Regions from separate parts of the Ensifer sp. SL37 genome, predicted to be linked through region 3. Evidence: riboswitches for the same ligand, from Rfam matches in the RefSeq annotation. Region 3 holds a riboswitch; each other region holds the start of a gene.
What was found. A riboswitch is a leader RNA that binds a small molecule or an ion and turns the genes downstream of it on or off. The one in region 3 is predicted to bind cobalamin.
Positions count from the first base shown of each region.

Region 1: it holds a riboswitch for cobalamin, as region 3 does, so the genes downstream of both, nrdH (glutaredoxin-like protein NrdH) here and OVA00_RS27615 (DUF1636 family protein) in region 3, are expected to answer to the same signal.
Region 2: it holds a riboswitch for cobalamin, as region 3 does, so the genes downstream of both, OVA00_RS09960 (TonB-dependent receptor plug domain-containing protein) here and OVA00_RS27615 (DUF1636 family protein) in region 3, are expected to answer to the same signal.
Region 4: it holds a riboswitch for cobalamin, as region 3 does, so the genes downstream of both, OVA00_RS25045 (CbtB domain-containing protein) here and OVA00_RS27615 (DUF1636 family protein) in region 3, are expected to answer to the same signal.

Region 1 is NZ_JAPPRN010000001.1:1,137,451-1,139,642, reverse strand. It holds gene OVA00_RS05185 (hypothetical protein) at 1-135, shown strand, start outside; cobalamin riboswitch at 390-615, shown strand; gene nrdH (glutaredoxin-like protein NrdH) at 1,004-1,225, shown strand; gene nrdI (class Ib ribonucleoside-diphosphate reductase assembly flavoprotein NrdI) at 1,238-1,654, shown strand; gene nrdE (class 1b ribonucleoside-diphosphate reductase subunit alpha) at 1,624-2,192, shown strand, end outside.
Region 2 is NZ_JAPPRN010000002.1:434,704-436,895, forward strand. It holds gene OVA00_RS09960 (TonB-dependent receptor plug domain-containing protein) at 1-1,062, opposite strand, end outside; cobalamin riboswitch at 1,190-1,397, opposite strand; gene mscL (large conductance mechanosensitive channel protein MscL) at 1,855-2,192, shown strand, end outside.
Region 3 is NZ_JAPPRN010000006.1:3,170,672-3,172,863, forward strand. It holds gene OVA00_RS27610 (RidA family protein) at 1-425, shown strand, start outside; cobalamin riboswitch at 609-824, shown strand; gene OVA00_RS27615 (DUF1636 family protein) at 930-1,343, shown strand; gene OVA00_RS27620 (ABC transporter ATP-binding protein) at 1,366-2,169, shown strand; partial or broken gene OVA00_RS27625 (ABC transporter substrate-binding protein) at 2,166-2,192, shown strand, end outside.
Region 4 is NZ_JAPPRN010000006.1:2,669,728-2,671,919, forward strand. It holds gene OVA00_RS25040 (CbtA family protein) at 1-574, opposite strand, end outside; gene OVA00_RS25045 (CbtB domain-containing protein) at 772-948, opposite strand; cobalamin riboswitch at 990-1,251, opposite strand; gene OVA00_RS25050 (TetR/AcrR family transcriptional regulator) at 1,250-1,942, opposite strand; gene OVA00_RS25055 (NAD(P)H-binding protein) at 2,047-2,192, shown strand, end outside.

The DNA.
Region 1 (2,192 bases), on a different contig from region 3:
CCCGAGGAAGAGGCCTCATCCGTGCCGCAAACCTCGGCAGGCTGCAAGGGCGCGAGCAAGCCACGGGCCATGGCAGTCTCGCCGCGTGCGCAACCCGGCGAAAACAAGGACGTCAGCATCCTGCTCTGCGATTGAGCGAGTGCCGAGACGCGACGGGCCTGGATCGCCTAGTGCAGCATCCGGCCCGCGTGATGGCTCCATCGAAATTTCTCCCCAAAACCCTGCGAGCGCTGCGGCGCTTGTTGCCGTTTCGGCGGCGAGACGAAGCCCCCGACGGAGAGCCGTTTCAAAGCGCCGTTTACTCTCCGTTATCCACACTGCAAAAGAAAAGACCCTCCGCACGGGCCGTCCGGCACCTCACACCTATTGACGCAGATTTGCGATGAACTACTATATCTAGTGTTCGAGGTTCTTCCGATTCGCAAGGATTGGGAGCTAAGACGGGAATACGGTGCGCCGGCGAGTTTCCGCTGAGGCTATGCCGTAGCTGCCCCCGCAACTGTAGACGGCGAGCGACTGTCCGGATTTGGACCACTGAGGCATGAGGCCTCGGGAAGGTCGGGATGGAAGCTTTGACCCGTAAGCCAGGAGACCTGCCTCGATCACCAAACGTCCACGGGCGGGGTGTCCGGAGGGGTTGAGTGCGTGGCAGGATGAGCCTGCCCGATCGTCTCGACGTCTCCCCGGCAGCCCGTCGAAAGCTTCGGGGTGAAGTCATGCCAGTTTCTTCCAGTTCAGATCCACCTTCTGCGGACGGGTGCGCGTTGTTGCGCGCCTGATCGAAAGGCCGCGCCTTGAAAACCCGCATCCGCGGAATTCCTGAGCGCCCGACCAAAACGAGCCGGCCCGGTTGCGTAACCGACCTTGGGCCAGCTTGACGACGTCAACTCCGGTCGAGTCGACCGGGGAGCGATGTTTCGTGTCCAATCGCCAACACCACGGTTCGCGTTCGCGCGATCCGACGACTTTTTGCGCCCATTTGCCAGACCCTCACGAGGAACCCATGTCGATCACCGTCTACAGCAAACCAGCCTGCGTCCAATGCACCGCCACAACCCGCGCGCTCGACCGCCAAGGCATCGATTATCGCATCGTCGATATCTCCGAGGATTCCGATGCATTCGCGCTGGTGCAGGGTCTTGGCTATCGGCAGGTCCCGGTCGTCGTCGCCGGCGAGCGGCATTGGGCGGGTTTCCGCCCGGACATGATCAGCGCGCTTTCCTGAAGGACGCGGGCGATGGGCCTGATCGTCTATTTTTCCAGTCGCTCGGAAAACACCCATCGCTTCGTCGAAAAGCTCGGCCTTCGCGCCGCCCGCATACCGCTCAGGGAAAGTATGGACGCACTTACGGTCGCAGAGCCCTATGTGCTGATCGTGCCGACCTATTGCGGCGACGATGGCCGCGGGGCGGTGCCGAAGCAGGTCATCCGCTTCTTGAACGACGCGGGCAACCGCTCTCACATCCGCGGCGTGATCGCAGCGGGCAACAGCAATTTCGGCGCGACCTACGGGATCGCCGGCGACGTGATTTCGGCCAAGTGCCGGGTACCCTATCTCTACCGGTTCGAGCTGCTCGGGACCGACGAGGACGTCGCCAATGTCAAAAACGGGATGGAACGATTTTGGACGTCACGACACTCGAACGCCCCTTGAAGGCGACGGAAGCAGCGCTCGACTATCATGCGCTGAACGCAATGCTGAACCTCTATGACGAAGAGGGACGGATCCAGCTCGACAAGGACCGGCAGGCGGCGAAACAGTACTTCCTCCAGCACGTCAACCAGAACACGGTGTTCTTCCATAACCTCCGGGAAAAACTCGATTATCTGGTGACCGAGGGCTATTACGAGCAGGAAGTGCTGGACCAGTATTCCTTCAACTTCGTGCGCGATCTCTACGATCATGCCTATTCAAAGAAGTTCCGCTTTCCGACCTTCCTCGGGGCGTTCAAATACTACACGTCCTATACGCTGAAGACCTTCGACGGAAAGCGCTACCTGGAACGCTACGAAGACCGTGTCTGCATGGTGGCGATGGCCTTGGCGCGCGGCAACGAGGGGCTTGCCCGCGATCTCGTCGACGAGATCATCTCCGGCCGCTTCCAGCCGGCAACGCCGACTTTCCTCAACGCCGGCAAGAAGAGCCGCGGCGAGCTCGTCTCCTGCTTTCTGCTCCGGATCGAGGACAACAT
Region 2 (2,192 bases), on a different contig from region 3:
GAATGTCTCTGTCAGGTGGGAGGGCGAAAAAATCTCACGCTGCCATTCATAGCCGCCGGTAAACTGATGCACCTGGCCTTCCAGATCCTCGAAACGGTAGGAGGCCTGGTAGGTGGCGTTGTAGCGGTTACCGTCGTTCCAACTATCGCCCGAGGCTTCGGTGCGGTCGAACCGGTAGATGTCGTTGCCGGAAAACCGCGCCTTCTGCGTCAGGGCGCCGTCAAGCGCCTCGTTGGTGATGCCGATCGAGCCATAAAATTCGCGGCTCTTGCTGTAGTCGTCGGCGTCGTAGGTCTGAGCCGTATCATAGTCTTGCGGATCGGTGTCGGTGCGGCGGTTGACGTGACGCAGCGTTCCGTCGATCGACGTCTCGGGTGAGAGGTCGACATTGAACTTGCCATTGAGCGTGCCGTTGCGGTCGCCGTCATCCTCGTTGCCGAGGTCCGAAATGTTGAAGCCGCCCGACCGTCGAAGCGCGCCCGACAACGAATAGTCGTAGTTCTCGGCGCCGCCTCGCGTTGAGAGCGCCCCCATCCAGGTGCCGTCGGTTCCCACTTCGGTGCGGGCCGTCGATACAGGCGCCCCGCGCTCGCCGCGCTTGGTGATGATGTTGATCACACCGGCCATCGCGTTCGCGCCCCAGAAGGTGCTTTGCGGGCCGCGCAGGACCTCTATGCGCTCGATGTCGTCGGCAATCAGGCTGCCGAAATCGAACTCGCCCTGCCCGTCGTCATTGGCCTCGACGCCGCCAATCATGACGAGCACGTGGTTGCCTTCGGCGCCGCGCATACGGACCTGCGTCAGGCCGCCATTGGTGCCGGTCCGCGACACGGAGACCCCGGGGACAAGCCGGAGCGCATCCGAGACAAACCGGATCTGGTTCTGTTCGATCTGTTCGCCGGATATGACCGTGATGGCACGGCCGGATTTCTTGAGTTCGACGTCGGTCAGGCCATCCCCGACGACGATGGCATCTAGTTTCGTCGGCTTTTCGTCTTCAGCAAGCGCCTGCTGCACCAAGGCAAGCACAAGCAGGGAGGTCCCCGCCAGTCGGACATTCATCTCTTCCCCCACGGCAGGATGACCTCCACGGTACCGCACCGCGGGCACTTCAAGCGCCACGGCGACATCGTTTTGACAATGTCACCGCTACGGACGGCCGCGCCTTGGACAAACCCCGTATCCAGGCATGGGTGACCGGTAACAGGCAGGTCTCCTGACTTCCGCGTTATCGCTTGGCCTCGCCTTCCCGCGCTGGAAAGCACAGTGGCTCGTTGAGGCAAGCTCGGCGGTTACAGTTGCGGGGGGCAGTCACGGGTTCGGCCCCTGATGGGTAGTCCTCACCGTGTTCCCTTTTCATCCGTCGATCCGACGGAACCTGTTCCGTGCCACGTCTTTAGCGCTGTGAGGAAGTTGGGGTCAATAGCCGCTAGACTCCGCCCACGGCAACTTTGGGCGGCGCCGCGGTAGGCAAGCGGTTCTTGGCTAAGCATTCGAACGCCGAAGTGCTTCACCCCGTGCGTGGTGTAAAGCCAGAGGAATTCTTGTTGAACCAGATGGCGCATTCCCCGCCGGTCACGGGTGCTTATTGCATTATTAGTTCAAAACAATGCTAGCAAGGCGTCAGGTGCTCCACTGTCCTTCGTTCATCGGGATGTTGCTCGATGTCGTGGCAATAGATGGATGTAACGCATCGCATGCATGGCGCGATTCAAGTCCTGTGTTCTTGCCGGTTCTTGATCTTTACGTGCTTCTGGTGCCAGGGCGCGACGATGACAGCAGTGACATCGGACAAGGTTCAGCCATGTATCGAGCGCCGATAGCAGCTTTTGAACGGGGATTACGGAGAGACGCATGCTGAATGATTTCAAGGAGTTTATTGCCCGCGGCAACGTGATAGATCTTGCGGTCGGTGTCATCATTGGCGCCGCCTTCAACAAGATCGTCACGTCGATCGTCGAAGACTTGGTGATGCCGATCGTCGGAGCGCTGACCGGCGGAGGTTTCGATTTCTCCAACTATTTCCTGCCGCTCTCTTCGAATGTAACGGCGACATCTCTCGCCGCTGCCCGTCAGCAAGGTGCCGTCTTTGCCTATGGCAATTTCATCACCGTGCTCATCAACTTCCTGATCCTTGCCTGGATTATCTTCGTGATGGTGAAGGCGGTGAACCGCATGCGCGCGTCGATCGA
Region 3 (2,192 bases):
CGCCGCCGAGGCCGCTCGGCGCCTACCGCGCGGTGATCGAGGCGGGTGAGATGCTTCATGTTTCGATGCAGGGGCCATTGCTGGACGGGCGCTTCGTGCATACGGGGCTGCTCGGGCGCGATGTGACCATCGACGAGGGGCGCAAGGCCGCAGAGTTGGCAGTGCTCAACGCGCTGGCGCAGATCCATGAGCATCTCGGCCGTTTCGAGCGTATTCGCCAGATCGTCCGGCTGGAGGGACATGTCGCCTGCACTGAGGATTTCCTGGAGCACCCGAAGGTCCTCGACGGTGCTTCCGAGCTTCTGGCGGCCGCCTTTGGCGAAAGGGCTGGCCATGTTCGCTCCGTCTGCGGCGTGCGCAACCTGCCGGGCAACGCCTCTGTCGCGGTGACGCTGACGGCCGAACTCTTGCCGCCGGAGTTCTGAGGTAGCACGGCACGTCTTTTAGCGGAAAGGTGGTCGCTATCGCGGGCGTCGGATTGTGTCCGGCGCCCAATTTTCGGCTTGCGCTACGTAATGTTATTTTATAACAAATCTCGCATGACGAAACGCCGCATGTTGATAGATCCCTCCCGCCTGTGTCGTGCGGTTGTCTCATCCGCCGATTCATGCGAGGAAGGCGTTGATGGTGCTGCGTCCGCGACAATGCGGAAGCGGCTGAAAAGGGAACACGGAACGGACGACCCTGATGGGGCCGAGACCGTGGCTGCCCCCGCAACTGTGAGCGGAAAGCGCATTCACACCATGTCACTGGTCGAAGACCGGGAAGACGTGGATGCGCCACGACCCGCGAGCCAGGAGACCTGCCATCGAACCGATCAACCACAACGGACGGGGTGTTCCGATGGAAAAGAACTGGCTTTCATACGACGGTTTTCCGTCCTCTTGCCGTTTCGCCATCTCTTGCCGTCAGTCCGGCGGAGGGCAGGAATGGCTGAGCCGAATTTCCGACAGCACAAGATAACGGTCTGCACCGATTGCCGCTTCACCGGCGGCCCATGCGTGCCCGGTGCCGAGCTGATCAAGCGGCTCAACCTGAGCATCGCAGCGCTCGGCGCACCGCTCGATCGCGACTTCTCGATCGCCGGAACGGTCTGCATGGCGGCCTGCACGCGGCCCTGCACCATCGCCTTCCAGGCAACGGGGAAGGCGACCTATCTCTTCGGCGACGTCTCGCCGGAAGAGGACATCGACGATCTCGTGCGCTTTGCCACAACCTATGCCGAGCGTGGCGATGGCATGACGCGGGCGGCGGAACGGCCGCGCGGGCTGAAAGGCAAGACGCTTGCCCGCATTCCCGCGGCGATGCTCGTCTCCGAAGATCTTGGCGGGCACTTCCAATGAGGTCGCGCAGAGGAACGAACCCATGAGCTGCAACGCGACGGGTGCAGCCCTCACGGTCGAGGGCCTTCGCTGGGGGCCGCGTTCGGGCCTGACGCTGGTCAACGACATCGGCTTTGCGATCGCGGCCGGCAGCCGGCTTGCGATCCTCGGGCCGAATGGCGCCGGCAAAACCTCGCTTCTGCGCTGCCTCTACCGGGCGGTGCAGCCGAATGCCGGCCGTGTTTCGGTCGATGGCGTCGATCTCTGGTCGATCTCGGCCCGCGAGGCGGCAAGGACAATCGCCGTCGTCTTGCAGGAGATGCCCGGCGATTTTCCCTTCAGCGTGCGCGACGTCGTGATGATGGGACGCATTCCGCGGCGGGAGGGCTTGAGCGGCTGGAACGATTTCGACCGCCAGCGGGTGCAGCATGCGCTCGCGCATCTCGATCTTGCCCATCTTGCCGGTCGCCAGTTCTCGACGCTTTCGGGCGGTGAGAAGCAGCGGGTGCTGATCGCCCGCGCGCTGGCACAGGAACCGCGCATCATCATCCTCGACGAGCCGACGAACCATCTCGACATCCGCCACCAGCTCGAAATCCTCGAGCTCTTGCAGACGCTGAAACTGACAATCGTCTCGACGCTGCACGACATCAATCTCGCCGCCGAGTTTGCGACAGATGTCGCGATCTTGACCGCCGGGCGGCTGACGGCCTTCGGCCCGCCCGAAGAGGTGCTCAGCCCCGGCGAGCTTTCGGCCGCCTTCGGCGTCACCGCCACCGTTCACAATGCCGCTGCCGGCGGCGCCCGCTTTTCCTTTTCACTTCCTCGACAGGGATCGATTTCATGAAGATCAATATTGCCCCATTTTCC
Region 4 (2,192 bases), 500 kb from region 3:
GATAGAGGCCGACGGCGGAGAGCGCCACGGTCACCAGCCACCAGGTCTGGCGGTCGCCGAGTTCGGCTGCCGGAAAGCCCGGCAGTTCCGGCGGCAGACCGATCGCCGGCAGCATGTGCACCGCAAGCCAGCCGCAGGCGCCCCACAGCGCGCCGTTCCTGAGCGTGATCGGGTAGCCGATCACCAGGCTGACGCCGGCGAGCAGCAGGCCGAAGCCGGAACCTGTGACGAGGTTCGCCATCAGCGTGCCGGAGAAGCGGCTCATGCCGAACATGATGCCGCCTTCCTCATGCTCGCCCTCATGGGCATAGGCCGGGGTGATCGGCGACAAAGCGTCGAGAAAGGCGCCGAACGGCGACACGGCTTTGAGCGACGAATGCTGGTCGTGGTTTTCTGCGGCCGGCTGTGCCGCACCCGGCTGGGCGGCGGGCTGTTCGGTAGCGGCCGGTGCCTCGCCTTCGAATTCTTCTGCATGCAGGATCAGCGGTGTGACGCGCAGTTCCTGGGCGCCGGTCATGAAGACACCGGCAATCAATCCAGCCACGATCGCGGCCAGAAGCGTTCTGACAATCATCTTGAAATCCCTCGATAACGACAAAAGCCACGCCCTGTGGCGTGGTCCTTGAGCCTTCCCATTTTCCCTATGCTGCGGATGGCCTTCGCGCGCCGGAAAAACCGGGATGCACGCAGGCCTCCATCCGGCTCGGGCCGGATGCGTTCAGGTCCGCAGATTGTTCGATGCGGAACGTTGGTCACGTTCCGGCGCATCGGTCAGTGGCAGGGAAAGCCGTAGGAGTGGCGGGTGTCGTGCGCCGTGTCGTGCAGCACTGCCGAGTTGGCAAGGCCGGCGCCAAAGACGAGGAATGCGCCGATGAAGAGCGCAATGACGCCAGCGGTCAGACGATCGCTGAGGGAGAGCGGGGTGCTCGAAATGGTAGACGTAGCCATGACAACCTCCGTGATGGCATCGGGAAATTCCCGGTTGGGCCCTATGCCCGTATCGAGTGGCAGGTTTCCTGGCTCACGGCGTTGGGCTCGATGCCCTCGATCTGCCTCGCCTTCCCAGCTCGGCCGCCCTCTCGCGGTCTTGCCAGTGGCTTCTTCCGGATCGCCCCGGAACGGTGGATCGACGTCGCTCTACAGTCGCGGGGTCGGCCGTGATTTGAATGCCCAGCTTGGGTCCATCCGTCACATTCCCGTTTACTCCCGAAACACGTTCGCGTCCCGGGAACCAATCGATCCCAGATGATTAGGATTGTGTCATGGAGTTGTCAATTGAGTGCGCGCCGCCGCGCGGTCCATCCGCGACAAAATCCTTGATGGTCATGCGTTTGTAGGCTTCGACGAGCTGGTCACCCTCGGCCCGGTCGACCGAGACTGCAAGTCGCATGGTGCAGTCGCCGAGATGCATGATCAGGAAGGCGGCGCTGTCGATCTCTTCGCGCGGCGTCTCCGGCACAAGGCGGGCCCAGACATCGGCAAGCAGCTTTCCGCCGGCGCGGCTTTGCGCAAGATCGATCTCGCGCAGCGCCTTGTCGGCCTGCATCGCCGACCAGATGTCGCGCATGACCGGCTCGGCGAGGAACATGTCGTAGTAGATGTCGAACAGCAGCGAGAAGGCGTCGCGCAGTTCGGCTATCGACGTGACCTTGGCCAGTTCGGCCGCGATGCACTCGTTGCAGACCGCATTGTAGCGCTCGGCCAGCGTGCGCACGATTGCCGCCTTGTCGGGAAAGTACTGATACAGCGAGCCGATCGAAATCCCCGCCTTTTCAGCGACTTCGCTCATGCGCATGGCGTCGCTGCCCTTCTCCTGGATGAGCGCCGTCGCGCAGGCAAGGATCTGCTCGACGCGCTCGCGGCTGCGCTTCTGGCTCGGCGTCCGGCGCAGCGCAGGCTCGTCGTCAGCGGGAAGCGTGGCGGGACTTGCATCTGGAATCATGAGTAATGCTCACATTTTGACTTGACTCTTAAAATACGAGGATTTATCACATTTGCAAATGTGAGAGATGCTCATGTTTGTTGGTGGAACCTCAGGAGGAAACGATGTCTCAGAAAGTCACACTGGTTTTGGGCGGTACCGGCAAGACGGGGCGGCGGGTGGCCGATCGCCTTCGGGAGCGGGGCATAGCGGTCCGCATCGGCGCCCGTTCGGCGTCGCCTTCCTTCGATTGGACGGATGAGGCGACCTG